3 regions of the Paenibacillus sp. W4I10 genome follow, and region 1 is predicted to be linked to each of the others. Evidence: riboswitches for the same ligand, from Rfam matches in the RefSeq annotation. Region 1 holds a riboswitch; each other region holds the start of a gene.

Region 1 (8,529 bases):
ATCATTTTGGGGAATGGAAGGATTTTATTATCCGTGCTCCGCTAAATATGATGAGGAAGCGTCCCGAGATGTCTAGTCCAATAGATAAAGACCGAAAAAATAAATGAAATAAATCACGAGGTATGAGGTGAGATGAAGTGAACGGTTCCGAAGGAAATATTAGTACAAGGCAGGCCGTCGTAGTTATTGTTAATTACATGCTTGGCGCTGGGATCCTAACACTCCCTCGAACGACGAGTAAAGCTGTCGGAACGCCGGATGTCTGGATCTCCATCATTCTGTCTGGACTGATTATCACGGGTGTCGGAATTATTCTGGTTACCCTGTGTCGCAGATTTCCGGAGAAAACAGTGTTCCAGTTCACTCGTGAGATTACGGGGAGCTGGATTGCTTACATATTGGGATTCGCCATGATTATATATTTTATGGTGATTGCCGCATTCGAAATTAGGGTCATGGCTGATGTGACAGGAATGTACTTGCTCGAGCGCACACCAAAATGGGCTATCGTGATGGTGTTTATGTGGATTGGGATATATTTGATCTCTGGCGGACTTGCTGTCATTGTGCGCGTATTTGAGATCATTTTGCCGATTACACTGATTATATTTGTGATTGAAATTTTGCTTAGTAATCAGTTATTTGAGATTGGCAATCTGAGACCGGTACTCGGAGAGGGTATCATGCCAGTCCTCAAAGGGTTGAAACCTTCGCTGCTGTCTTACACGGGGTACGAAGTCATGTTTGTCATGACTGCTTATATGAAAAACCCCAAAAAGAGCAATGTTGCCATGAGCTGGGGCATCATCATATCGACTTTGATTTATCTGATTACCGTTGTGATGGTTGTAGGCAGTCTGTCACTTGACGGAATCAAAACACGTACTTGGCCCACGCTGGATCTCGTAAGAAGCTTCGAGATTCAAGGTTTGATCTTTGAACGGTTCGAATCCCTGCTATTGGTCATCTGGATTATGCAGATCTTCTCGAGTTTCACGATCACACACTATTGCGCTTCGGTGGGTATTCGGGATTTATTTCGTGCGAAGAAGATCAAGGTCATTATGTACGCCCTTCTGCCGTTGATATATCTAACGGCATTGATGCCGAAAACTGTGGACGAAACCTTCAAACTTGGTGATATGTTGGGCAACTCATCCGTGCTTTTATTTGCCACTTTACCTCTGTTGCTGCTGATAATAAGTCTGATACGCAAAAAGGGAGGCAAACATGCATGATTCGTTTTTTTATGCTTTTACGTGTAGCCCTTGCTTTGTCCATCCTTCTGGTAATATCCGGATGCTGGAGCAGTAGGGAGATCGAGGAACTAAGTGTCTATGTTGGTCTCGGGATCGATATCGCTAAAGAAACAGAATTTGAGAAGGACATCGCTGCTCAGGGAGGAACGTATCCAAAGAAAAATTATTTAACGGCTACGGTGCAGATTGCCCCGGGCAGTTCCAACAGTAAACAGAGCGGACAATCTGGTTCACCTGCTTCTGGAAAGACTTCCTACTCCAATGAACAGCTTACTGGAGATTCCTTGCTGCAAATCTTTCGTCAGTTTGCACTAAGGCGAGATCGTCCACTTATCGGACATCATCTGAAGGTTATCGTTGTCTCCAAGGATATTGCCAAAAAGTATAGTCTGGTCCAGCTACTGGACTTTGTACTTCGGGATAACGATATTCGTCCAAATTGTCTGGTACTGATAAGTCATCATCGTGCCTTGGATGTCCTGACTTCAGATGATCCCTCCCGGATTCCAGCATTTTATCTAACAGGTATTACCGGTAATTCGTACTTGTCCAACAAAATCCTGGACCCTGTTTTACTCTCCAAATTAGATGCCCAAATGCAATCTGGTTCCAGTTTCTTGCTCCAGAATGTACTGTACTCCAATGGAGAGGGCAAGTTCTCAGGTGGCAGCATATTCGATGGGAAAACAACTAAGTTTATTGGAGAACTGAGTCAAACGGATCTGGAAGGTTTATCGTGGATCAAGCCTAAAGAAAAAGGAGGCGTCTTGAAGACTTACAACAAAGCGGGATTCACCGTTGTATACGAAATGAAGAAGAAGAAAACAACAATAATTCCCAAGGTGGTTGGTAATGACATTTCATTCCATGTAAAGGTCGATTCCGAAGGCTGGTTGATGGAAGATTGGATTTCTCCCGAAAGAGAGGAAAAAGGGGATTATCTTAGAGAACTAGAAAAAGAATTCTCAGATCTGGCCGAACAACAGATTCGCCAGGTGTTATACAAGCTGCAGCATACCTACAAAGTGGATGTTGCGGATTTTCGGGATAGCTTGCGTATCAAAGAACCCAAAACATGGAAAAAAGTTAAAGACGATTGGGATAAAATTTTTAGCACCGTGCCAATCACGTACGATGTGAAGATTACCATTACCAATCCGGGATCTTCCACCGAATAGCGATGTGTTTTATCATTTATGATTTAAATGTTGACACATTCATGATAGATCGCTATATTAGTAAAAAATCATTTTCTTATCCAGAGAGGTGGAGGGACTGGCCCTTAGAAACCTCAGCAACAGATCTGAAGGATACTGTGCTAATTCCAGCGGGTGAAAGCCTGATAGATAGGAGCGTTTGTTTTTATTTGTCAGTAACGGCGCACTCTTTAGGCAGAGTGGGTCTTTTTTGTTTTTTCTGGATGAAGAAGTAGGGGAGCAGCGGGTATGGAGAACAACAACGACAAAGGGCATTTTCAGCGGAAAATGCAGGCACGGCATGTGGTCATGCTCTCTCTCGGAGGAGTCATTGGAACGGGATTATTCCTCAGCTCAGGTTACACCATTCAGCAGGCGGGACCACTGGGAACCATTCTGTCCTATCTGATCGGAGCTATCGTTGTATATCTGGTGATGCTCTGTCTTGGTGAACTGTCTGTTCATATGCCAGAGACGGGAGCATTTCATAGTTATGCAGCCAAATATATCGGACCGGCAACAGGCTACACGGTGGCTTGGTTATACTGGTTAACCTGGACTGTTGCGCTTGGCTCCGAATTCACAGCCGCCGGACTGCTGATGCAGCGCTGGTTCCCATCGGTGAACGTATGGATATGGAGTGCGCTCTTTGCACTGATGATCTTTCTGTTTAATGCATTAACGGTGAAATTATTTGCGGAATCCGAGTTCTGGTTCTCATCTGTAAAAGTAGTGACTATCGTAATCTTCATTATTATCGGTGGAGCAGCCATGTTTGGGTTCATTCCCATGGCGGATTCTGAACCGGCTCCATTTCTATCGAATATTACCGCATCCGGGTGGTTCCCTCATGGGGCTACAGCGATATTGATGACCATGCTTGCTGTAAACTTTGCCTTCTCAGGCACCGAGTTAATCGGTATTGCCGCCGGTGAGACGGAGAATCCGGAAAAGACGATACCGAAGGCTATTCATACGACACTGTGGCGCCTGGTTATTTTCTTCATCGGAACGATTATTATCTTGTCGGCCTTGCTGCCCATGTCGGATGCCAGTGTACTGGAAAGTCCGTTTGTAGCGGTAATGGAGCGGGTGGGTGTACCCTATGCAGCAGACATTATGAATTTTGTTATTCTGACGGCGATTCTCTCTGCTGCCAATTCAGGCCTATATGCATCTTCACGGATGCTCTGGTCTCTGGCTGATAAACGAACGATCTCACCGTGGTTTGCCAAATTGACCAAACACGGGGTGCCATTGAATGCACTTCTGATCAGTATGGTTGGTGGTGCGCTGGCCCTGCTGTCCAGTATCATTGCGCCAGGTACCGTGTATATAACACTGGTTTCCATTTCGGGTCTGGCTGTTGTTGCGGTATGGATGAGCATCAGCGCTTCCCAGTACATGTTCCGCAGACAATATATCCGAGAAGGCCATGCGGTCAAAGATCTGGTGTACCGCACACCACTGTATCCGGTGGTACCGATTATTTCATTTATATTATGCCTGGCTTCATGCATAGGTATTGCGTTTGATCCTACACAGCGAATTGCGCTGTATTGTGGGGTTCCATTTATCGCATTGTGTTACGCAGCTTATTATCTGACAGAACGTGTGAATAAGAAAAGAGGACAAGTACATGACGCAAGCACAACAGACTAACCCCATAGAAGAGATCCTGCGTGAACATCCGGTCATGATTCTGGATGGAGCGCTGGCAACGGAACTCGAACAGCATGGATGTGATCTCGATGATCCACTATGGTCTGCTCGTGTGTTGCTTGAGAATCCGGATGTTATTGTTCAGGTCCATGCAGATTATTTTCGAGCAGGAGCCGACTGTGCGATTACATCCAGTTATCAGGCGACGGTGGATGGCTTCCGCAAGAGAGGGATTGGTGAACAGGCAGCACTGGAGCTGATCCGCAGGACGGTGGAACTGGCTGCAAAGGCGAGAGATGATGTATGGGCAGAAGTGCAGGGTGGTTTAGTAGGGAGAGAAAGCTCGACAGGTCAGCTTGTAGAAGCTTCTTCGGTACGTGAAGAGACGGTGGAGAATGAGGGGCATATAACAGATCGTACAGGGGATGGCGAAGGAGACTGTCTTCGTCCACGTCCAATTATTGCCGGGTCCGTTGGTCCGTACGGCGCCTATCTGGCAGATGGTTCAGAGTATGTGGGTCATTACGGCGTGTCGGATGAGACGCTTGCCGCATTTCACCGTCCACGTATGTCGGCGCTGATTGATGCGGGTGCTGATATTCTGGCGTTTGAGACGATTCCTTCCTTGCAGGAAGCACAGGTGCTGGTTGATGTACTTAAGGAGTTTCCTCATGCGTATGCCTGGTTATCTTTTTCTTTAAAAGACGGGACAAGCATCAGCGAGGGCACATCGCTTGAGGTATGTGCACAGACGTTTGGCTCCGAGCCGCAGATTGCGGCGATTGGCCTGAACTGTGCTCCGATGGAAGTGGTGACGGAAGCAGTGGGTATTTTGAGCCGTACCAGTGATAAACCTGTTATTGTGTATCCGAACTCGGGAGAAGTATACGATGCAGCAACGAAGACGTGGAGTGGACAGGGTACCTGTGGCAGCATGCGTGATGCTTCGGAGCAGTGGGTTGCTGCGGGGGCGAAAATTATTGGCGGCTGCTGCCGAACTACGCCACATCAGATTGGCGAACTTGCGAAGAAGTGGCGGAAATAGTTCATATCAATAAAACAAGCCCTTCCACATCCTATAGAGGTATGGAAGGGCTTGTTTTATTGTGTTAAGGCATCCTTATTGCATTATTCGATAACCAGCATACGTGGCGATGCTTCCCGAATGATTCGCGAAGAGAACCATGAGCCAAGACTGGCTGCAATGATGCTTAGACAGGTGAACAGTACCATTCCACCCCAATGCAGGATCAGTGGAAGTTGTACGATACCATAACCGGAAAGGACCATTTCGAGTAGAAGAGGCAGCAGATATACGCCGACGAAAATACCCAGTATGGCTCCCATGGAGGACAGTATGAACATTCCCATGGTGAGCGACAACCGGATTTGGCGAGATGTCATTCCCAGTGATTTGTATATCCCGTACGTTCTGCTTTCTTTACGAATATTGATTCTACAGGTACTGAAAATAATGATGAACGTCACAATGACAAACAGTAATCCAATTAGACTCATCGGATAGATCAGGATATTAGCGGCTTCTGCGTAAACCGAATCAAGCAATGTCTTCTGAGTAACTACCGAAGCAAAATCTTTAAATTGCTCATTTAATTCCGAGGCAACCTTACCCGCTTGTGCCATATCGTTCACATTGATGAATATAACATCAAATTCACTATAACCGGGGTTCACACTTCTCATGGCATCAATGGTGATTCTGCCTGAAACAGACATGTTGGCGATCGCCTGATAGATGCCTGTAATGAGGAATGTACGCTTTTCTCCTTCAATATAGATATCGATAAGATCACCGAGATCTTTATTTGATGTTTTGGCTACACTTACACCAATGGCAATTTCATTCGCATGTTGTGGGTTAACCCCTTTTAACGTTTCGAATCCAAGTTCCTGATAACTCCCGTCCAGTACACTCAAGTTGAGACTGATGGGTTGGCCCTCTACTGCTGCCAAAGACTCCGGGCTAATTACACCCGTTGTGTTCCCTTGCCAGCCTACATTGCTGATCCTCGAATCCTGCGCTAACACGTGCTTTAGTTCAGCCTTGGGGAAGTTACTTTTGTTCACTACGACTGCTGCGATATTGGCATTGTCATACCCCCATTTAGCTGCGGTCTGTTCAATTCCGTTTATACTGGTCAGCAGAACATAACCCAGAACAAGTACGGAGGAAGCCATGGTAGTCAGCAGGATTGTTAGAACAGAGCTTTTGGTGTTTTTGAACACATGTCGGAATCCAAGCACGGCGGTCACAGGCAGACGTGTGAACCCGATCCAGTGCGCCAATGGCGAATTCATTTTGCCAGCCATCCGGCTGTGATCTGTCTCCGACATACCATAACGAATAGCCTGCACGGGCTGTATGCTGCGTGCCTTTTTGGCATATAACACAGTGAACAGAATCACTAGAGTAAATAGTAGTACGCCGGCCAGTATGGCCGCATCCAATCCTTGGATTGGAATGTTCTGATTCCCCACTCGAAGAGAGGATACAGAAATATTAATGATCCATTTGGATATCCACATACTGAGTGCAAGTCCTGGGATAATGGCTACGATGGATAACAATGCATATTGAATAACATAGGTGCCTATCGTTTTTCGGGAAGTCAGACCTAGTGATTTGAGGATTCCTATCGTTCTGTAATTGGCCAGGATGGCATCCGCAATCGTAAACCCGATGGTCATCAGGGCAATAGAGAGCATGACAACACCCATGAATATCATGATAAATCCAATAACCTGATTGATGATCAGATAGAAAGAGGCAATAGCCTCGAACTCCATTTTGGATTCCAGAAACGGAATACCTGTCTCACGATTGTATCGCTCCCAATACACCGAATTCATGCTGTAATCGTTAAAATGGATGCCCATCATACGATTCTCGTTGCCAGCAAGTGTAGCGAGATCATGTTGATAATCGGTAGGGTTCATCCAGACCCGTGCTGTATTGGAGAAGGGTGCCCCATATGGTACATCGATGACAATGCCCGATACATTCAATTCGAGTGTACTTGAGCCGGTTTTGAAGCCAATGGTATCACCTACGGAAATATGATAAGCATTTGCCATGGACGTTGGAATCCAGACGGAGCCTTGTTCGGGAACTGTGTCGGGCGCCCCGCTTGAGAAAATTAGTTCATCCACACCCCATGGCGGCGGAGGCGTATTAAACATGTACAGGTAGATGTTAGGGATGTGAGTTTCATTCAAAATGATGCCTGACAATGTACGATACGTTAGCAAAGGGGACACCTGAACTCCATCCTGAGAAGCCCACCAGTTGTGCACAGCGTCAGGGTCATTCAGTCCTTTTTCAAACGTCAGGATCTGATGAGATCCATGGGTTCGGGTATGCATTTCATAAAACTGATTGCCTGTGTTCGCCAGAATGACAATAGCTGTAGATACAAGAAGTGTCGAGAGTAGCAGGAGCAGCGCAATCAACGCATTTTGTATTTTGTTCCTACCCAGATACGACAAGCTAAGTTTAAACATGACCACCATCGTTATTCCTTCCCCGTAACCAAAGCGAAGATAATCGCTTCACGATCTTGAATTTGATGTTCGTCATAGGTATCGAATTCAAGGATTCCGCCAATCTTGCCGTCTTGAATATAGATCAGGCGATCTGCCCGACAGGCAGCCTTAATATCATGCGTAACCATAACTACCGACTGTCCTTTTCGATGGATATCTGTAAGGATATCGAGAACAGCTGTGCCATGTTCCATATTTAAGCTTCCGGTCGGTTCATCCGCAAAAATGATATCCGGCGAGTTGATCAAAGCCCGTGCAATCGCAGCTCGTTGCTGCTGTCCTCCGGAAGTTTGGGAGGGGAGACGGTTACGTTGTCCATCAATATCCATGGCATTCATCAGCTCAGCAACGCGGGATAGGATGTCCTTCTTTTTGTTTCCTGCAATATATCCCGGTAAAGCAATGTTTTCTTTGATGGAAAGGTCCGGGACCAGATTGATGCTCTGATAGATATAACCGATCCGGCGGGTGCGGAAGTTGGACATTTCCTGTTCACTGTAAGCGTCAATCCGCTGGTCACGAAAATAGACCTCACCTGCTGTGATCTGATCCAGTCCGCTTAGCAGGTATAGGAGGGTTGATTTGCCAGAGCCAGAGTTACCCATGATGACCGTGAATTCTCCTTCATAGATGTCGAGATCAACATTACGGATGGCATGATATTGTTCACTTCCGCTGTTGTACGTTTTGCACAGATTCTGTGCACGGATAATCACTTTTTTGGACAAGTCGAATCACTCCCAAGTGCAGTATAGGATTCATTCTAGAGGAGGGATGTTGAGGAAGCCTTATCAAATTATGAATAAAGTATTACAGCCACCTGGGTTAATTCGGAAATGGAAGGCTGC
Region 2 (8,529 bases), 260 kb from region 1:
TATTATTGGCACAAAATTCAATAATCGGTCTCATTTAAGTTCACCTGCTTTGTTTGACCATTTTAATTTGTGGCCATTTGTAATATAATATAGGAAGGAAAGGAGTTGAACAATATGAGCGAAAACGCACAAAGCACCATGTATGATGAGGTATCTGATGTGCTTGATAAACTTCGTCCGTTCCTGCAGCGCGATGGCGGTGACGTGGAACTGGTCGACGTGGAGGACGGCATCATTAAGCTGAAACTGGTCGGTGCCTGCGGCAGTTGCCCAAGCTCCACCATTACCTTAAAAGCCGGGATTGAACGTGCCCTTCTCGAAGAAGTTGAGGGTGTACAAGAAGTCGTACAAGTATTCTAATCAATCCTTCACGAAATAAACCTCAAGAGCCTTTCGCTTCGCATGAAGCGGAGGGCTCTTTTTTTGTGTGCATATGCAGAGAGTCCATGTTCACAGTCACCTTGACCCGTTTCCACGTACAATCCTTCAATTCACCTTTTAAGTATCCTCGCGCTGTATGGTTGGACGAATCGGATCAAGTCCTCCAGATACATCCATAATGTTACCCGTTATAAAATCAGAATGATCAAGGCACAGATACGTAATCACTCGTGCAATATCTTCACCGCTACCTGGTCGCCCTCTTGGCGTTTCCTCGTCGGTGATGCCTGCCATTTCATCAATCGTTTTCTCTTTGTTCGCACCACGAATGTCACCTGGACATACCATGTTAACCGTAATTCCATACGGAGCTTCTTCAACCGCGAGTGTCTTTGTAAAAGATACCAGACCCACCTTGGCAGCCGCATATACGGCGCGATGAGGCCAAGATCTCGCTTCTCCAGCATGACTGAAGCCAAAATGGATAATGCGCCCCCATTGCTTGCGTCTCATCTCTGGCAATACACGCTGATCCAGTAACATCGGTCCCAACAGATTTCCCTGCACAAGCATCTGGACCTCAGCTTCAGAATAATCCGCAAATAATCGTCGTTCACGGACAAATGGACCTGCGTTATTCACCAAAATATCAATGCTGCCCAGGTTGCCTTCCACCTGCTCAACCAATGAAGAGATATCTTCCACCTTGGATATATCAGCCTGGATGGCAATGCACCGCACACCCTTGGCTATAATCTGAGCCTTTAAAGCCTCAGCTTCTGTTCTGCTGTGTACATAGTTGAGGGCAATATGACACCCTTGATCTGCCAGACTGAGGGCCGTCATTTTACCAAGACCTTTGGCACTTCCCGTTATGAGGGCAACCTTTCCCTTCACGTTCATCCCCCTCTTCAAAGAGCAGTCACTATCCAGTATAAAAGATTTATCGTCCTCCTACAACTCGCTTATCCACAAGGGATTATCCACCTTAAATTCCAAATATATCTTGATTGAAATCAAACACCTATGGTACTGTCGAGGATATAACTCGAAAGGACTTCTACATGAATATGAAGAACAAAAGATGGATATCATTTCTTACGCTTTTAATGTTGAGTTTATTAACAGTTTCTAGTGCCATACAGGTATCAGCGGCAAGTGAGAGCGAGCAAGCGCCTGATGAGTACGATTGGATTACTGGACCAGCATCTGTCTCTCTGGACGGTAAGGCCACCCTGGAAGTCCCTGAAAGCCATTCCTATCTGGATAAGGCCAATACCCAACGCTCGATACTTAACAGTGACGGGAAGCCTAACGGGAATGAAATCGGCAGCCTAACCAGCAATAGTGAATTCGGCTCGTGGTATGTTGTGTTTGAATACGTGAAAACAGGTCATATCCATGATGACGATCAAAATTTGAGTGCCGAAGAACTGTTAAGCAGTTATATCCGAGGCACAGAAGAAGATAACAGAGAACTTGATCCTGAATACAGAACGTACATAACGGGGTGGGAAATCGAACCGGCATATGACAGTACCAAACATCAGTTAGTCTACTCCCTTGGTTTTAAGAATGCTGATCAGCAAGCCATGGTCAATTACAATGTAAAACTCCTGACACGCGAAGGGTACATCACAGCCATTCTGGTTACAGATACGGCTAACTTTCAACAGAGCCGCCAGGCATTCGAGGAAACTGTCCTTAATCGACTTAGCATCAATGCAGGATATACCTACGAGGAGTACAATGCTTCGACTGACAAAACATCCACTATAGGGCTCAACAGTCTTCTGATGGGCGGGATCGGGTATACGGCTTCCCAGAAATTCAGTGCTCTTCTTTTGCTCAAAAAAGGATGGGCCTTGATCCTGATTGTCGTCCTTGGGTTAATCGGTTGGATCAGATACAAGATCAAAAGCTCACACGGAGAAGAAGAAACACTCTCTCCCTCCGAGAGAACGTACCTGCAAGAAGCAGATGAGCAGCAGTATGCTGATCAGAATGAATTATCATACTACCGCCAATCCGGGCATCCATCCAACGCGGAGAAACAAGATAAGCCCTAACCCTTCCCTTATTAATCCCCACGTCAGCACAGATTAAGAAACATAAAATAAGCCGTATATCTCTTCAGAAGAGATATACGGCTTATTCTTAATAGCTTCACATCATATCATACATATCGTGAATTATTCAGTTGCAGGTTCAACTGCACCTTTATAACGTTCTTTGATGAATGCTTTTACTTCTTCGGAGTGCAAGGCAGCAGCCAGTTTCTGAATTGCATCTGCATCCTTGTTATCCTCACGGGAAACGAGGATGTTCGCGTATGGGTTACCTTGCAGATCTTCGATCAACAAAGCATCATTCGCTGGATTCAGGTTTGCTTCAAGCGCATAGTTAGCGTTGATGAATACCAGATCCGCTTCATCCAATTGACGAGGCATCATAGCTGCATCCAGCTCGATGATATCCAGGTTCTTCGGATTGGCTGTGATATCTTGAATCGTAGATGTAATATTTGTGTTGTCTTTCAGCGTAATGATACCTTCCTTCGCGAGCAACAACAGAGCACGTCCCCCATTGGATGGGTCATTTGGAATTGCTACTTTTGCGCCGTCAGCCAATTCATCCAAAGACTTAATCTTTTTGGAGTATCCACCAAAAGGTTCAACATGAACAGGTGTTACAGAAACGAGGTTGAATCCACGTTCTTTATTCTCTGTGTCCAGATAAGGTTGGTGCTGGAAGAAGTTTGCATCCAATTTTTTATCAGCAAGTTGCTGGTTGGGTTGTACATAGTCATTGAACGTAACGACTTGCAAACGAATACCTTGTGCTTCCAGTTCAGGCTTGATGCTTTCCAGAATCTCTGCATGTGGTGTAGGTGAAGCTCCAACTTTCAATTCAACCGTACGTGGTGCACCTGCTGAATTATCTGCGCCGCTATCAGCGTCCTTATTGTTTCCGCAAGCTGCGAGAACCGCAATTAACATAAGACTAAGTAGAGCAAAAGACCATTTTTTCATGTGTAAAACCCCTTCTCTAATCATTTTTTTCATGTGGCGTCCGCATGAATGCATATCCATCATGTTATCTATGTGTTATTTCCTGGTGAAAAATGTAACCAAGCGATCTCCAGCCATCTGGAGAATTTGCACGAGAATAATCATCGACACCACGGATATAATCATGATTTCATTTTGATAACGGAAATATCCGTAGTTAATAGCCAGTGTTCCCAGACCTCCACCACCAACCATGCCCGCCATCGCCGTATAGGAGACTAGCGTAACGATGGTGATCGTTATCCCAGCGAGCAGGCCAGGCAGTGCCTCAGGCAACAACACCCGTCTTACAATCTGTCCGGTCGATGCACCCATCGACTGTGCTGCTTCAATTACCCCCCGGTCAACTTCTCGCAACGTTGTCTCCACCAATCGAGCAAAATAAGGAGCTGCTGAAATAACCAAAGGAGGTATGACGCCAAGAACCCCCGTAGCTGTACCGACAAGTATACGAGTGAATGGAATAAGAGCAACAATCAATATGATAAATGGGACCGAGCGCAAAATATTAACAATCAGGGATAGTATAGTGTAGACTGTCCGTGACTTCATTGAAGCAGATCGGGCTGTCATGAACAGCAGAACTCCGAGCGGTAAACCCAAGATAACGGTGAACAGGCCTGATACACCCAAAATCTGCAGTGTCTCTATGGAAGCTTTACCAACCTCTTCCCAACGAACTGTTGAAAAATCCATCTAACGAAGCACCTCCACATCAAGTCCCTCAGCGGTCAATTCGGATATCGTCCGATCAATCGCATTGGAATCACCTTCGAACCGAACGGTCAGTTGTCCATACGGAACCTGTTTGATCGTAGAGATCGTTCCTTGCAGGATGGCAAAATCCACACCCGTCTTACGAACCGTTCTGGACAAAATCGCTTCATATGTTTTGTTCCCCAGAAAGGATATCTTCACAAGTTTCGAAGCAACACCTGCCTGCAATTCAATGCCTGCATTCGCCAGAGCGGTCTCTTCCAGAGCCAGTCCAGCTTCATGGTCACGCATCATGAAGTCTCGTGTAATCGCATGCTGCGGCTTCAGGAACACCTCGGTTACAGGTCCCTGTTCCACAATACCACCTTGATGAATGACAGCCACCTTGTCACAGATGTTCTGGATGACATGCATCTCATGTGTAATCAGCACAATGGTAAGGTTGTACTTTTCGTTAATGTCGAGCAATAACTTCAGAATTGAATTTGTCGTCTGTGGATCAAGTGCTGAAGTAGCCTCATCACAAAGAAGTACATTCGGATCACTCGCAAGTGCTCTCGCAATCCCCACACGTTGTTTCTGTCCACCTGATAATTGAGCTGGATATTTGTTGCTATGGTTCTCCAGACCAACGAGATTGAGCATTTCCTTCACTTTGCGATCAATGGCATCCTTGGGTGTATTCACAAGCTTTAGTGGAAAAGCCACATTATCATATACCGTTGCCGAAGATAACAGATTAAAGTGTTGAAAAATCATCCCGATCTTGCGTCTCTGTTGCTGCAGTTCGGTTTTGCTCAGTTCAGTCAGGTTGATCCCATCAACCCATACTTCACCCTCCGTAGGCCGTTCCAGCAAATTAATGCAGCGAATCAATGTACTTTTGCCCGCTCCAGAATGGCCAATCACGCCGTAGATTTCGCCCTTTTGGATGCTCAAATTCAGCTCGGATAACGCTGTTGTAGATTTTGCCCCTTTGCCGTACATTTTCGTTAAACCTTTTAATTCAATCAATCGCACTTGCCCCTTTCCAACCACCTACATGTATCTTTACCCGATCTAAAGGAAAACTCCCCTTAAAGTACAAAAAAAAGCCCTTTGCAGATACAAAGAGGGCTCTTCACGTGAAAGAATATACCTTCTCATCTGCCAAAATCGTGTCTTGCACCATTTTGTAGGAATTAGCACCTAACATCTATAACGAATGATACATGTATCATGTCGTTACAAATCGGTTGCCGGGCTTCATCGGGCCTGTCCCTCCGCCGCTCTCGATAAGAAATATGTTGTTGTAGGATTTTATAAGTTCATGTAGTTTATGCTTTATAATGTGAACGTAACTTCCGAAATATCAATTATATCCGCGTAACATTCGATTGAAATTCAGTATATTCCAAGTATTCCGATTTGTCAAAGGGAATTATTTCTTTTCCATATTCTGTTGATATAACGATAAGAGGCTGTTAATGTTTCACAGACCATATCCACGCCCTGACGCATTTCCTGCACATGCTGATTCAGATCCTCCAACTTTACTTTACCTTGCAAGGTCTGATGTAACTGCCACAGGTCATCGTGCATTTCTGAGTTCATGTAGTGAATTTCCATATTACGTCGTTTGCGCAGCTTGCTCATCGGCTCACGATAAGAGTCCTTGATCTGTATTAATTGCAACGCAAGATCATGATGCTCCCTCGCATAATCGAACTGCCTTAACACTGTAAAATAAGAAAAATGCGCTTTGGTATTTGAAGTATTCAACTGGAATATTTCATTTAATACCGTGCCCACCTTATCCAGGATGGCAAAGCAGCGGATAAAGCCATCTTTGTAGAAATACACATACCGTGCATACTCGGCTTTTTCAGTCGCCGTCATATCTTCCGTTGAGCCTGCAACGACCTTATTGCGAAAATGAGCAGCAGCGAAACAGCTTTGCTCCAGTTCATCCAGTGAGGAGATGAGTCCCTGAGTCCACACATACAGTTTCCGATAGTCATGCGTGGGATCATGGTCCACATGCATTTGTCGTTGAAATAACTCAAGCGTATGCGCCATTGCGTCCATCGCTGCCTTCAATTTACCTTCGTTTATACGTGGCTTTTCCCCCAACAACGTTCGCAGCATATCTAACCTCCTCTTTTCCAAATCAACAAGAATTCATCACCGTAAACGTAACACATCATCCATTCCGTGTAATTGCTGCTTGCCATAGGTTGCCCTGATCCCCCTGACATCAAACAAAGTCCACCTGTCCAATGATGTACATCAATGGATGGTGGACTTTCATATTTAGCCCAAGTACCTTTGGATAAAGAATGGATCTATATCTTAGAAACGATTAGCCGGGCGATGCAGCTTGTACACCAGGAAACTCATATACGTTAAAACTCCGAATAATATGGCGATATCCAGCATATGAGCGAGAGCTACAAACATGTATACTTCCGGACGGTTCATTGTCACCATCATGAAAATACCAATGACTACTTGCATCAGGATGAGAACAACGGATACCACGCCAAGGGTACGCATTTCCTTGTTGTCCGGATGATTACGGTAAGCGAAATGACCCAGAATTGCAATAACAATGACGAGCGACGCTGCTGCTGCACGGTGAGCAAAAGCAACCGCTACCCCACCCGAAAGCTCAGGAATAATCTGCCCGTTACAGAGCGGAAATCCGGAACATCCGCCGGCAGAATCCGTGTGGCTCACAAATGCACCCGTGTATACCACGAGATATGTGTATATGGTGGAGAACCAGACCAAATTCCTGAATTTTTTGCTAACCCGAGGGTATTTATTCAGGCGCTCCAATCCGCCATCTTTGGCCTCCTGCCTTATGCCCAGCGCCATCATTAGGGAACTGGCAAAAGCAATCAGTGCAAAGCCGAAATGAAGTGCCATGACTGCTGAAGATTGGGAGAAGACAACGGCAAAAGCCCCCATGATTCCCTGGACGATAACAAATACCAGAGTTAAGAAAGAAAACAATTGCAGGTCACGGCGTGACTTGCCGAACTGCAGAAAAGCAACAAACGAGGCAATGGACAACAATCCAGCCAGTGCGCTTACAGCGCGATGGGAATATTCAATAAGTGAAGCCACGGTATGTGCCGGAACGAGTTTTCCGTTACATAAAGGCCATTCTGTTCCGCAGCCAAGGCCTGATTCCGTTTTGGTTACGATGCCTCCACCAAAAGTGGCCAGAAACATGACAAGACAGGTTAATACGGTTAACCATTTAAACAAAGTTAAGTGTTTCAATTTTTTCTCACCCGCTGTTGGTTTAAGATGGCGAAGAATATTCTCCGCTTGTTTCGGTACTTTGACACTTATTTCACAACTAAATTCATTATACCGGATAAAATGTTCATTGACGTCGCGCTTTGTGACAAAATGTTAACGTCTGGTGAATTAATGACCCACAGGTCATTGGAGTTATGTAATTGAGGGATATGCCAGTTGAATTGGGTCTTAAACAGAATCCTGAACACACAAACGCCATTTCCCTATTTCAAGAGAAATGGCGTTTCATCTAGTATACCCTTTAACAACATGAACCTGTCATACATTTATATAAGTTCAATGAAACATTTACACAATAACGGAGAGGACAGAAATAGCCTGAAGAAGCGAAGCGTTCGCCTTTATCCCCGGATTTCCCCCTAATAAAAGGGATCAAAGAAATCTGGGGATAACAGCGATCAAAAGGTTATTCTGTCATCGGAGTGTCTGTGTGAATATTCATCATTTGAACTTGTATAACATCATTTATGGATCGTGTTGTACACCTCAACTGAGCGATCCAGGAACTGCTCAATCTCTTCTCTTGACTTGCGAAGCTTGTTCACATACCGTATGAGTTCGCGGCCATCTGAATACGCCACAAAGCTTGGAATGCCAAGAATATTCTGCTCTTCACTAACAGTTCCAACCTGATCCACGTCGACCTCAATCAAAGTCAGTTCACGTGCATATTTCTCTTCAACCTCAGGCATAAACGGATCGATGTATTTGCAGTCGCCACACCAGTCTGCCTTGAATACGGCAATCGTCAAACGTGGGGATTGGATAGCTACATCAAAAGCCGGTTTGGAAGTAATCTGTTCCATTCGGTTCATCTCCCTTTCTGTACCTTGTCTTACCCTAAGTGAAGCAAATTGGCGAGTGGAAGTCAAATAATCAGCGCATACTTAGAATAAACCACATGGTCTGTGAATTTAAACCCAGAACATCATGAAAGGATGTCACATCATGACTTCCACCAGAACCGATTCTTCCAGCGAACAGCATCACGGATCCCTTCTGCAGATTGTCCGTTCCATTCCGGGTGCTGCCCGTGAAATCTGGCGTG
Region 3 (8,529 bases), 2.9 Mb from region 1:
GTAACACAGGTTACATGTGAAAAAAAGCACCTTATGTACAGGTGCTTTAAAAATAAGTAAAAATTTTTACATATGGAATGGAGTTTATTCGAGATTAAGTGATACGCATCGGCGTATTCGGTCATCCACTTTTACTAGGATTCCTGAAGTGCTTGCTCCAAATCTACAATGAGATCTTCGATATCTTCCAGACCTACGGAGAAGCGCAGCAGCCCATCTGTAATGCCACGGTCACGGCGAACCTCAGCCGGCATTGCCGCATGAGACATCATAGCTGGGTAGGACAGAATACTCTCCACAGCTCCCAAGCTTACAGCAACAATAGGTAGCTTCACCCGGTTAAGAACTGCTTTTGCGCGATCACCTGAACCGACGTCAAATGAAACGACAGCTCCATATCCTGTGGACTGGCGCTCATGTGCCTCACGGCCCGGATGATCCTCCAATCCAGGATAAAAGACAGCGGTAATATCACTGCGCTCATTAAGCCATGCCGCCAGTTTGGCTGTGCTCCGTTCACTATGAGCCATGCGAGCCCCCAAGGTTTTCATCCCGCGCATCAGAAGCCAGGATTCTTGTGCCCCGAGTACAGTTCCAAGTCCATTTTGCAACTGTTTCAGTTGTACGCCAAGTGATTCCGTGCGAGCAACAGCTAACCCAGCCAGTACATCACTGTGACCTCCGAGAAACTTCGTAGCACTATGTACGACGATGTCCACACCAAGCTCAATTGGACGCTGATAGTAAGGTGTCATAAAAGTGTTATCCAGTATCGTGATCAGGTCATGTTCCTTCGACCAGTCAGTTACGGCAGCGATATCCGTAATTCGCAGTGTAGGGTTGGACGGTGTTTCCATATAAACTGCCTTGGTGTTTGGCTTGAGTGCCGCTTTTACTTCATCTATATTGGTCATGTCTACAAAGGTCGTCTCGATCTGCATACGGCTTAATATGGAAGTAAGCAAACGATACGTACCTCCATATACGTCTTCCGTTACAATCATGTGGTCCCCTGCGGAGAACATCATGAACACGCTTGAAATCGCAGCCATCCCCGAAGAATAGGCAAAACCTCGTGCGCCGCCCTCCAGCAGTGTGATGTAATCTTCCAGAGCCTGGCGTGTCGGATTACCCGAACGACTGTAATCATGTTGAGGCGGATTGAAGATATCAAAATGATGGAAGGTTGATGCTTGATAGATCGGTACACTGGAGGCTCCGGTCGTTTTGTCAATCTCATCGCCAAAATGGAGCAATTTGGTATCAAATTTTAACTCGGAATTGGGCTTGTTGTTGGACTCACTCATGAGTGCACGCCTCCTTCCACTTCCTGTTGTGCAGCTGTCAGCGCATTGCCGAGATCTGCAATCAGATCATCCGCATGTTCAATGCCTACGGAGAACCGGAGCAAACGGTCATCCACACCTACGGCGTCACGAATTTCAAGCGGAATATCCGCATGAGTCTGTACTGCCGGATAAGTCATGAGTGATTCGACTCCGCCGAGACTTTCGGCAAAAGCAATGAGTTTGATATGACGCAGCAACGGTTCAACATAACGTGCATCCTTCACTTTGAAAGAGAAGATACCTGTGTTACCGGTGGATTGTTTATTCTGTATTTCATACCCCGGATGATCGGATAGGCCTGGATGATACACTTCAACCACCGCTGGGTGCTCAAGCAAGTATTTAGCAATAGTAAGTGCATTGTGCTCATGACGCTCCATGCGAAGAGCCAGCGTTTTCATACCTTTCATCAACTGGTAGGAGTCACTTGGAGACAATACCGCTCCAATGGAATTATGCAAGAACGCCATCTCTGCAGATAACGCCTCACCTTTGGTAATAATTAGTCCAGCGAGCACATCATTGTGTCCACCCAGATATTTGGTAGCGCTATGAATGATGATATCGGCACCCAGTTCAATCGGACGTTGGAAAAATGGAGTCAACAACGTGTTGTCAACAATGGTCAACAGGTTGTAACTTTTCGCCCAGGAAGCAACGGCTTCCACATCTGTGATCATCATCAGTGGATTGGTTGGTGTCTCAATAAATACAGCTTTTGTATTCGGCTGACGAACCTTCTCCAGTGCTGCAAGGTCATTCGTGTCCACATAACTTGCAGTTACGCCGAAACGGGACAGAATACGTTCCAGCAGACGATAGGTTCCACCATACAGATCCAGCGATACAATCAGATGATCCCCTTGACCAAACATGGCAAAAATCGTTTGCAGCGCGGCCATTCCCGAGCTACAGGCAAACCCTGCATCACCGGACTCCAGCGCTGCGGCGGCTTCTTCCAATACTTTACGGGTTGGATTAGTCGTACGGATATAATCAAACCCCGTGCTTTGTCCAAGCTTCGGGTGGCGAAACGCAGTGGATTGATAGATCGGAAAGTTAATGGCGCCTGTTACCGGTTCATTGATGGACCCAATTTGTGCTAAGCGGCTTTCGATTTTCAACTTGTTGTTGTCTTCCATTGCTGCATCCTCCTGTAATCTCGATTAGATTTGCGGGCCAATATCGTAAGGTGTTTCTTGATACACATAGTAATTGAGCCAGTTAGAGAATAATAAGTTGGCATGAGCGCGCCAAGTAGCCGGTGGCACACGGGAAGGGTCGTCATCCGGATAATAATGTCTAGGCAATGCGATATCCAACCCTTTGGCTGCATCCCGGTCATACTCCCACTTTAATGAGAATGGGTCATACTCGGCATGTCCTGTGGCAAAAATCTGTTTGCCGTCTTTGGTAGCAACCAGGAAGATCCCCGCTTCCTCGGATTCAGCCAAAATCTCTAAATTCTCATTCTTTTCAATATCTTCGCGTCTCACTTCCGTATGACGGGAATGTGGAACGTTGAATACTTCATCGAATCCACGCAACAACGGAACATGTGGTTTATTAATGGTATGTGGGAAAACGCCAAAACACTTTTCATCAAGTGCAACCTTGGGTACGTCAAAATGATGGTATAAACCTGCCTGGGAAGCCCAACATATGTGGAGGGTTGAAGTCACATTGGTTTTGGTCCATTCGAAGATCTCCTGGATTTCATTCCAATAGTTCACGTCTTCGAAATCCATCTGTTCCACCGGGGCACCCGTAATAATCATTCCATCGAAACGGCGGTGCTCAATCTCATCGAAGGTTTTATAGAACAAATCCAAATACTCTTGAGACGTATTCTTTGACGTATGGGATTTGGGATGTACGAGAACGACATCCACCTGAATAGGCGTGTTTCCCACCAGACGAAGCAATTGTGTTTCGGTCGTTTCCTTTGTGGGCATCAGGTTTAATATAGCGATACGGAGTGGACGAATATCCTGCTGATATGCAGAAGTTTCATCCATGACGAAGATATTCTCTCCTTCAAGTACTTCTTTTGCTGGTAGAGTATCAGGTATTTTGATTGGCATAGTAAATCTAACTCCTCCTTGTGCATAGATAGATGCAGCCACCCCTGGCTTGATGTCTTCACATCAATACAGTTATAGACTGCCTCGAGCTTGTAAAAACATTGAATTGCTCTTTCATCCAACGTTACAAACAACCTCAAGTTCCTTAGCGAAAATCACTGCTGAGAAGTCGGGGCATATGACAAAGACCTTCCTCGGATTTCGAGAAAGGTCATATGTAAAATAGATATGCGCCTCTCTCATCTCTCAGTTACAACAGTGCCACTTGACACTTAGTCGCTGCAAGAATTAGCACCGTGCGGTATACCGCCGGTTGCCGGGTTTCATCGGGCCAGTCCCTCCACCTACTCTTGATAAGATTTCGCTGTATTAGATTGTAATTTAATATGGTTCACCGTCTACTTTATTACATTAATGCCCTCACGTCAAGATGCAGTTCGATGTCTGCTTCCCAGATCGGAACCGTTCATCATCCGTTGTCATACACTGCCTCAGGGCGCGAAATAGACACATTTTTGCGCTTGAAAGCACCCTGTACCAGCGGTATACTAAACAAGGTGTTCTAAACCCTTATGTGAGAGGTGACATATTAAATGGATGGCGACCCGAGGCCTGACTGGCAGCCGAATTCCGACAAACTGCATAGAGAATTGACATCAGCATGCCGGCAGCGGGACGTGACTTCCGTTTGATTATATAGTGTACGCAGCCCTGATCTCCAGGCTCCGCTGCCGACCGGCTGATTTGTTCTTTTTGCGCCCATAATGATAATATCCGCCAAGTTGGCGGGTGCAGAAGGAGTAGATTAACGATGAAAATCCGGTTGGTAAACAACGGTGTATTTATTCCGGTGGACGACATTCAGCAGGCGCTGACTCCACCAGCGGAAGGATTTTACTGGATTGATGCAGACGTAGACGATTTGTCGGTACTTCAGCCGCTGTTCTTGATGCATGATCTGGCTGTGGAAGACTGTCTTAGTGACGAAGAACAACGTCCGAAGATTGAAATTTATGAGAACCATTATTTTATTGTGATTAATAGCATCCGTTTCGATGATGAAGAGATATTTCTACGTGCGGTGAACTTATTCCTCGGCAGACATTTCATTATTAGTGTTACCAAGCAAAAGGTCAGCGAATTGCGCACACTGAAACCAATCCTGTGGGAACAGGAAATCAGTACACCGGATCGTCTGCTGTATTTGCTGGTTGACTTGATTGTTGATAATTATTTCACCGTAGGTGACCGAATTGAAGCACGGATCGAGAAGCTTGAGGAAGACATTCTGATGCACACCAAAAAGTCACATCTGAATGAAATTATCGGGCTACGCAGTGAGATTCTGTGGCTGAAAAAAGTGCTCGGACCTCAGAAAGAGGTCATTAACACCTTGAACAAAAAAGATCTGCGTCTCATTGATGATCAACTGCAAAAGTATTTCAGTGACATCTATGAGAATGCTGTAAAAATATCTGAAACCTTTGAGACTTATCGCGACCTGATGGGCAACTTGCGAGAAGCCTACCAATCCAGTATTGCGAACCGGGCGAATGAGATCATGCGTGTATTTACCGCCATTACCACGGTCTTTATGCCGCTGACGGTCATTACCGGTATATACGGCATGAACTTTACGAATATGCCAGAGCTTAACTGGAAATACAGCTATTTTGTTGTGATTGGCCTGATGGTTACACTGGGCCTGAGCATGTTCTTCATTTTCCGCAAGAAAGACTGGGTATGAACTCGTATGAAATAACAAAGACGAAGCGCTCCTCCGGGAGAAAACGCCTCGTCTTTTTTCATTTCTAATCATTAACCAACATTCTTCTCTGTCTCTGCGTGCCGACGAAAGCGGATTCGAATCATGCGCAGTCTTTCATAGACCTGCTCCAGACTTCCTCCATCGGGTTTCTCTCCTCCATACACCTTATGTAATACTGGCTTCAGGAACGTATCTCCCAGCTCCTCATACGCACTCCATACGGCCTCTTGTTCGTTCTCTGGCATCACTGCCAGCTCCACATCAAGAAGACAATCGGTGTCATAACCTTCGTGATCCAGTGCCTCTAACAGCTCAACCAACTCACGTCGGGATAATCCGGATCGATTAACAATCTCCTCTAACGTATACCCTTCCTTCATGCCTTCAAGCACCTGCTTACGCGTGGTGAACTTATCAAGTTCCTGCTTATACTTCTGCTCTCTCTGCTTGTATAACCAACTCTCATACTCTTCTTCCTTCAGCGCCGTGTATACCCAGTCCAGCGGGAATGTCGTTGAACGCTCCAACCCGTTTGTAATCTCCATCCATTCCGTACCATACTCAGTTGCTTTGCTCTCTCCTACGCCCGGCAGTTGCATCAGTTCATCCAGCGATTGCGGAACAAAGGCACTGATCAAACGCAGCAAACGATTTGTTGCAATAAAATACGGTGCCTTCCGGTCAGACACAGCTCTCTTCCTGCGCCATGTGCACAGATCCGTATATAATTGCTCATTGCCGTATAACTCACTGTAACAATGGAGCCGCTGTCCACCATAACTGCGTGACTTCAGATCATCATTCTCATGAAATAACCCCTGCAACTGCGGTCGGTACCCCTCACTCATCTGTATGGCAAGCTGATGACGGTAAATATGAAGCAGCTCCTCCCAAGAAGTCCCTTCATACCAGATGCTGTCCTCACGCTCTCCTTCCTCGTAGCGACTCCATCCCAGCTGCCAACTATCTTCCTCTTCCCCAATCCATAACTGTGCATACTCTGCATTCTGATCTGACATTCTGGACAATCTGTTCATGAAAATGACTTCCATTTTCGTTCCCTCCCTTTGAATATTCAGCTTATACGAGTTAGAGATACTACCTATAGGCAGCACAAAAAAAAACACCCCTCCTGCAAAATCCATGCAAGAGAGGTGCTTCCTCATTAACCGTACTATGCTGTTGCCCATATCATACCACAATGGTAAAATTCGTCAATCCCTTAATGACCTACTATTCAATGCCAACTTGGCAAGCGCCAGCGAACCACACAGCCCTGCATTGTCGCCAAGTCCTGGTGAAACAACATACTGGTCAATGTCGGATTGAAGTGCCGGATGCTGAACGTATCCAGCCAGCAACTCCTGCAGTTTGCTACGCACCATCGGGAACAGGTGCTCCTGCTTCATTACTCCGCCACCCATGACGATTTTCTGCGGAGAAAGAATGAGAACATAATTCATCAGTGCATGTGCCAGGTAATGTGCTTCGATCTCCCAAGCTTTATGATCTGCAGGCAGTTCATAAGCCGGTTGCTCCCAACGTTTGTTAATGGCCGGTCCTGCTGCAAGACCTTCGAGGCAGTCACCATGATACGGACAGAAACCCTCGTATGTATCCTCCGGATGTCTGCGTACAATGATATGTCCCATCTCTGGATGTGACAATCCATGGACCATTTTACCGCCAACCACAGCACCTGCACCAATACCTGTACCCACAGTGATATACAGACAGCTCTCAAGGCCTTGTGCAGCGCCCCAGGTTGCTTCTCCAAGTGCCGCACCATTCACATCCGTATCAAATGTCATCGGCACATCAAAATGCTCCTTGAGCTTGCCAATCACGTTATACTGTCCCCAATGTGGTTTAGGTGTTGTTGTGATATATCCATATGTTGGGCTTCCTTCAATCGGATCAATCGGACCGAATGAACCTACGCCCAGAGCTTCAATGCCTTTGCCTTCAAAAAATGAAATCACTTGAGCCATTGTCTCTTCCGGTGTTGTTGTTGGAAAACTTACGCGTTCCAAAACTTCTCCGTTTTCTGTGCCAATACCACATACAAATTTGGTTCCGCCTGCTTCAATTGCGCCTAAGATCGTCATGTTAGTCACACTCCCAAGTTAGTTTAAAAAGGAATTCGGATTACTTTACTTGATGACACTATAATTACCCTGCTACTTGTTCTCCAGCTTGGACAATCGTTTCATTAACGTTTGCCTCCAGCTGTCTGACAGCGCAGGAATGGCCAGCAACGCCTGAATACCTTCGACATTTTCTTTCTCCTGATGCATGATTCGATTGGCTTCAAGAACCGTCATTGATGCAGGATCGGTGCTGATCCGTCGAAATATCGATGAAGGGCCTACCTCACCTTCTTGCAGTACACGAAAGTAAAAGCCGGTATATCCACTCTCCTGAAAATAAACAGGCAGCTCCTTATAGTCATACCTCGCACCCAGCTTGAAGCAAGGTTGTCTGGGCTGACTGACCTGCACTGTGGCTTCGCCCAACTCGTAAACATCACCAATCCGGACGTCTTCTTCGGCACAGCCTTCAACCGTCAGATTTTCTCCACAAGCTCCCCAATCCAGCTTGCGATCCATCAGTTGTTCCAGCGCCGGATAACGACTGTAATCGTATACACAAATGGCTTTGTCAGGGCCGCCATGATGCACCATATCTGCCTGCGCGTCCCCTGTCATTCCAGTGAATGACAGGAAAACCGCGTCGGATACAGGATGTTTCACAATGCCGCTCAGCACTTCACGCTTCTGCCCAGGGAGCGGCTGCGGCAGTCCTACATTAATGGCCAGAACAGCTGTATTGCCCTCCCCTGGCTTTCGATCAGATGTGAGTGTCATTTGCGTCATACCTCCCAAAATCACTTTCTTTTAACGCACAGAGCCGCCAAATACGAGTGTATTACTCAAGAGCCGGCCTGGAGAAGTCAGCATTTTGCCCCCGGCATACAAACCCGAGGAAGCACCGCCATCCAGATTCATGGCCTGTTTGGCACCAAGCTTCTGCATCACCGCTGCCCACTCCTTGATTGTTGCTCCGGAAACAGTAGCCAGCATTACGGAACCATCCGCCATGATGGCGATACCACTTCTGGCTCCGGAAGCATTAAGAATCTTGGCATCCTTGAAACCTTCGCTCGTCGGATTGACAGCTACCTTGCCGTCTTTCACCAGACGGGGTCCTGCTCCCACGGCAGTCACTACATCTTGCCAAGGGATCTCTTTGCCTGCTGCGTTCGTATACTTATAATTCATTTCTACGGTCGAACCAACTGTAAAACGGTCCGAAGAAGACTTCTGAT

The links. Region 1 has a riboswitch for S-adenosylmethionine ahead of mmuP (S-methylmethionine permease). Riboswitches for the same ligand answer to the same signal wherever they lie in the genome.
Region 2: linked by a shared signal. The riboswitch ahead of QF049_RS28640 (methionine ABC transporter ATP-binding protein) and the one ahead of mmuP (S-methylmethionine permease) in region 1 are both predicted to bind S-adenosylmethionine.
Region 3: linked by a shared signal. The riboswitch ahead of metA (homoserine O-acetyltransferase MetA) and the one ahead of mmuP (S-methylmethionine permease) in region 1 are both predicted to bind S-adenosylmethionine.

What each region holds. Positions count from the first base shown of each region.
Region 1 is NZ_JAUSXX010000001.1:6,106,885-6,115,413, forward strand. It holds gene QF049_RS27305 (spore germination protein) at 1-107, shown strand, start outside; gene QF049_RS27310 (GerAB/ArcD/ProY family transporter) at 138-1,238, shown strand; gene QF049_RS27315 (Ger(x)C family spore germination protein) at 1,235-2,437, shown strand; SAM riboswitch class I at 2,511-2,612, shown strand; gene mmuP (S-methylmethionine permease) at 2,705-4,117, shown strand; gene mmuM (homocysteine S-methyltransferase) at 4,095-5,162, shown strand; gene QF049_RS27330 (ABC transporter permease) at 5,246-7,648, opposite strand; gene QF049_RS27335 (ABC transporter ATP-binding protein) at 7,651-8,409, opposite strand.
Region 2 is NZ_JAUSXX010000001.1:6,371,693-6,380,221, reverse strand. It holds gene QF049_RS28670 (YuzB family protein) at 1-34, opposite strand, end outside; gene QF049_RS28665 (NifU family protein) at 115-360, shown strand; gene QF049_RS28660 (SDR family oxidoreductase) at 499-1,278, opposite strand; gene QF049_RS28655 (DUF2167 domain-containing protein) at 1,491-2,450, shown strand; gene QF049_RS28650 (MetQ/NlpA family ABC transporter substrate-binding protein) at 2,574-3,413, opposite strand; gene QF049_RS28645 (methionine ABC transporter permease) at 3,489-4,148, opposite strand; gene QF049_RS28640 (methionine ABC transporter ATP-binding protein) at 4,149-5,183, opposite strand; SAM riboswitch class I at 5,309-5,450, opposite strand; gene QF049_RS28635 (Cthe_2314 family HEPN domain-containing protein) at 5,580-6,296, opposite strand; gene QF049_RS28630 (COX15/CtaA family protein) at 6,501-7,439, opposite strand; gene QF049_RS28625 (thioredoxin family protein) at 7,943-8,287, opposite strand; gene QF049_RS28620 (DUF2515 family protein) at 8,430-8,529, shown strand, end outside.
Region 3 is NZ_JAUSXX010000001.1:3,251,074-3,259,602, forward strand. It holds gene QF049_RS14415 (trans-sulfuration enzyme family protein) at 135-1,307, opposite strand; gene QF049_RS14420 (PLP-dependent transferase) at 1,304-2,491, opposite strand; gene metA (homoserine O-acetyltransferase MetA) at 2,516-3,433, opposite strand; SAM riboswitch class I at 3,670-3,793, opposite strand; gene corA (magnesium/cobalt transporter CorA) at 4,245-5,180, shown strand; gene QF049_RS14435 (HRDC domain-containing protein) at 5,252-6,253, opposite strand; gene QF049_RS14440 (ROK family protein) at 6,416-7,309, opposite strand; gene QF049_RS14445 (MOSC domain-containing protein) at 7,382-8,068, opposite strand; gene QF049_RS14450 (phosphodiester glycosidase family protein) at 8,099-8,529, opposite strand, start outside.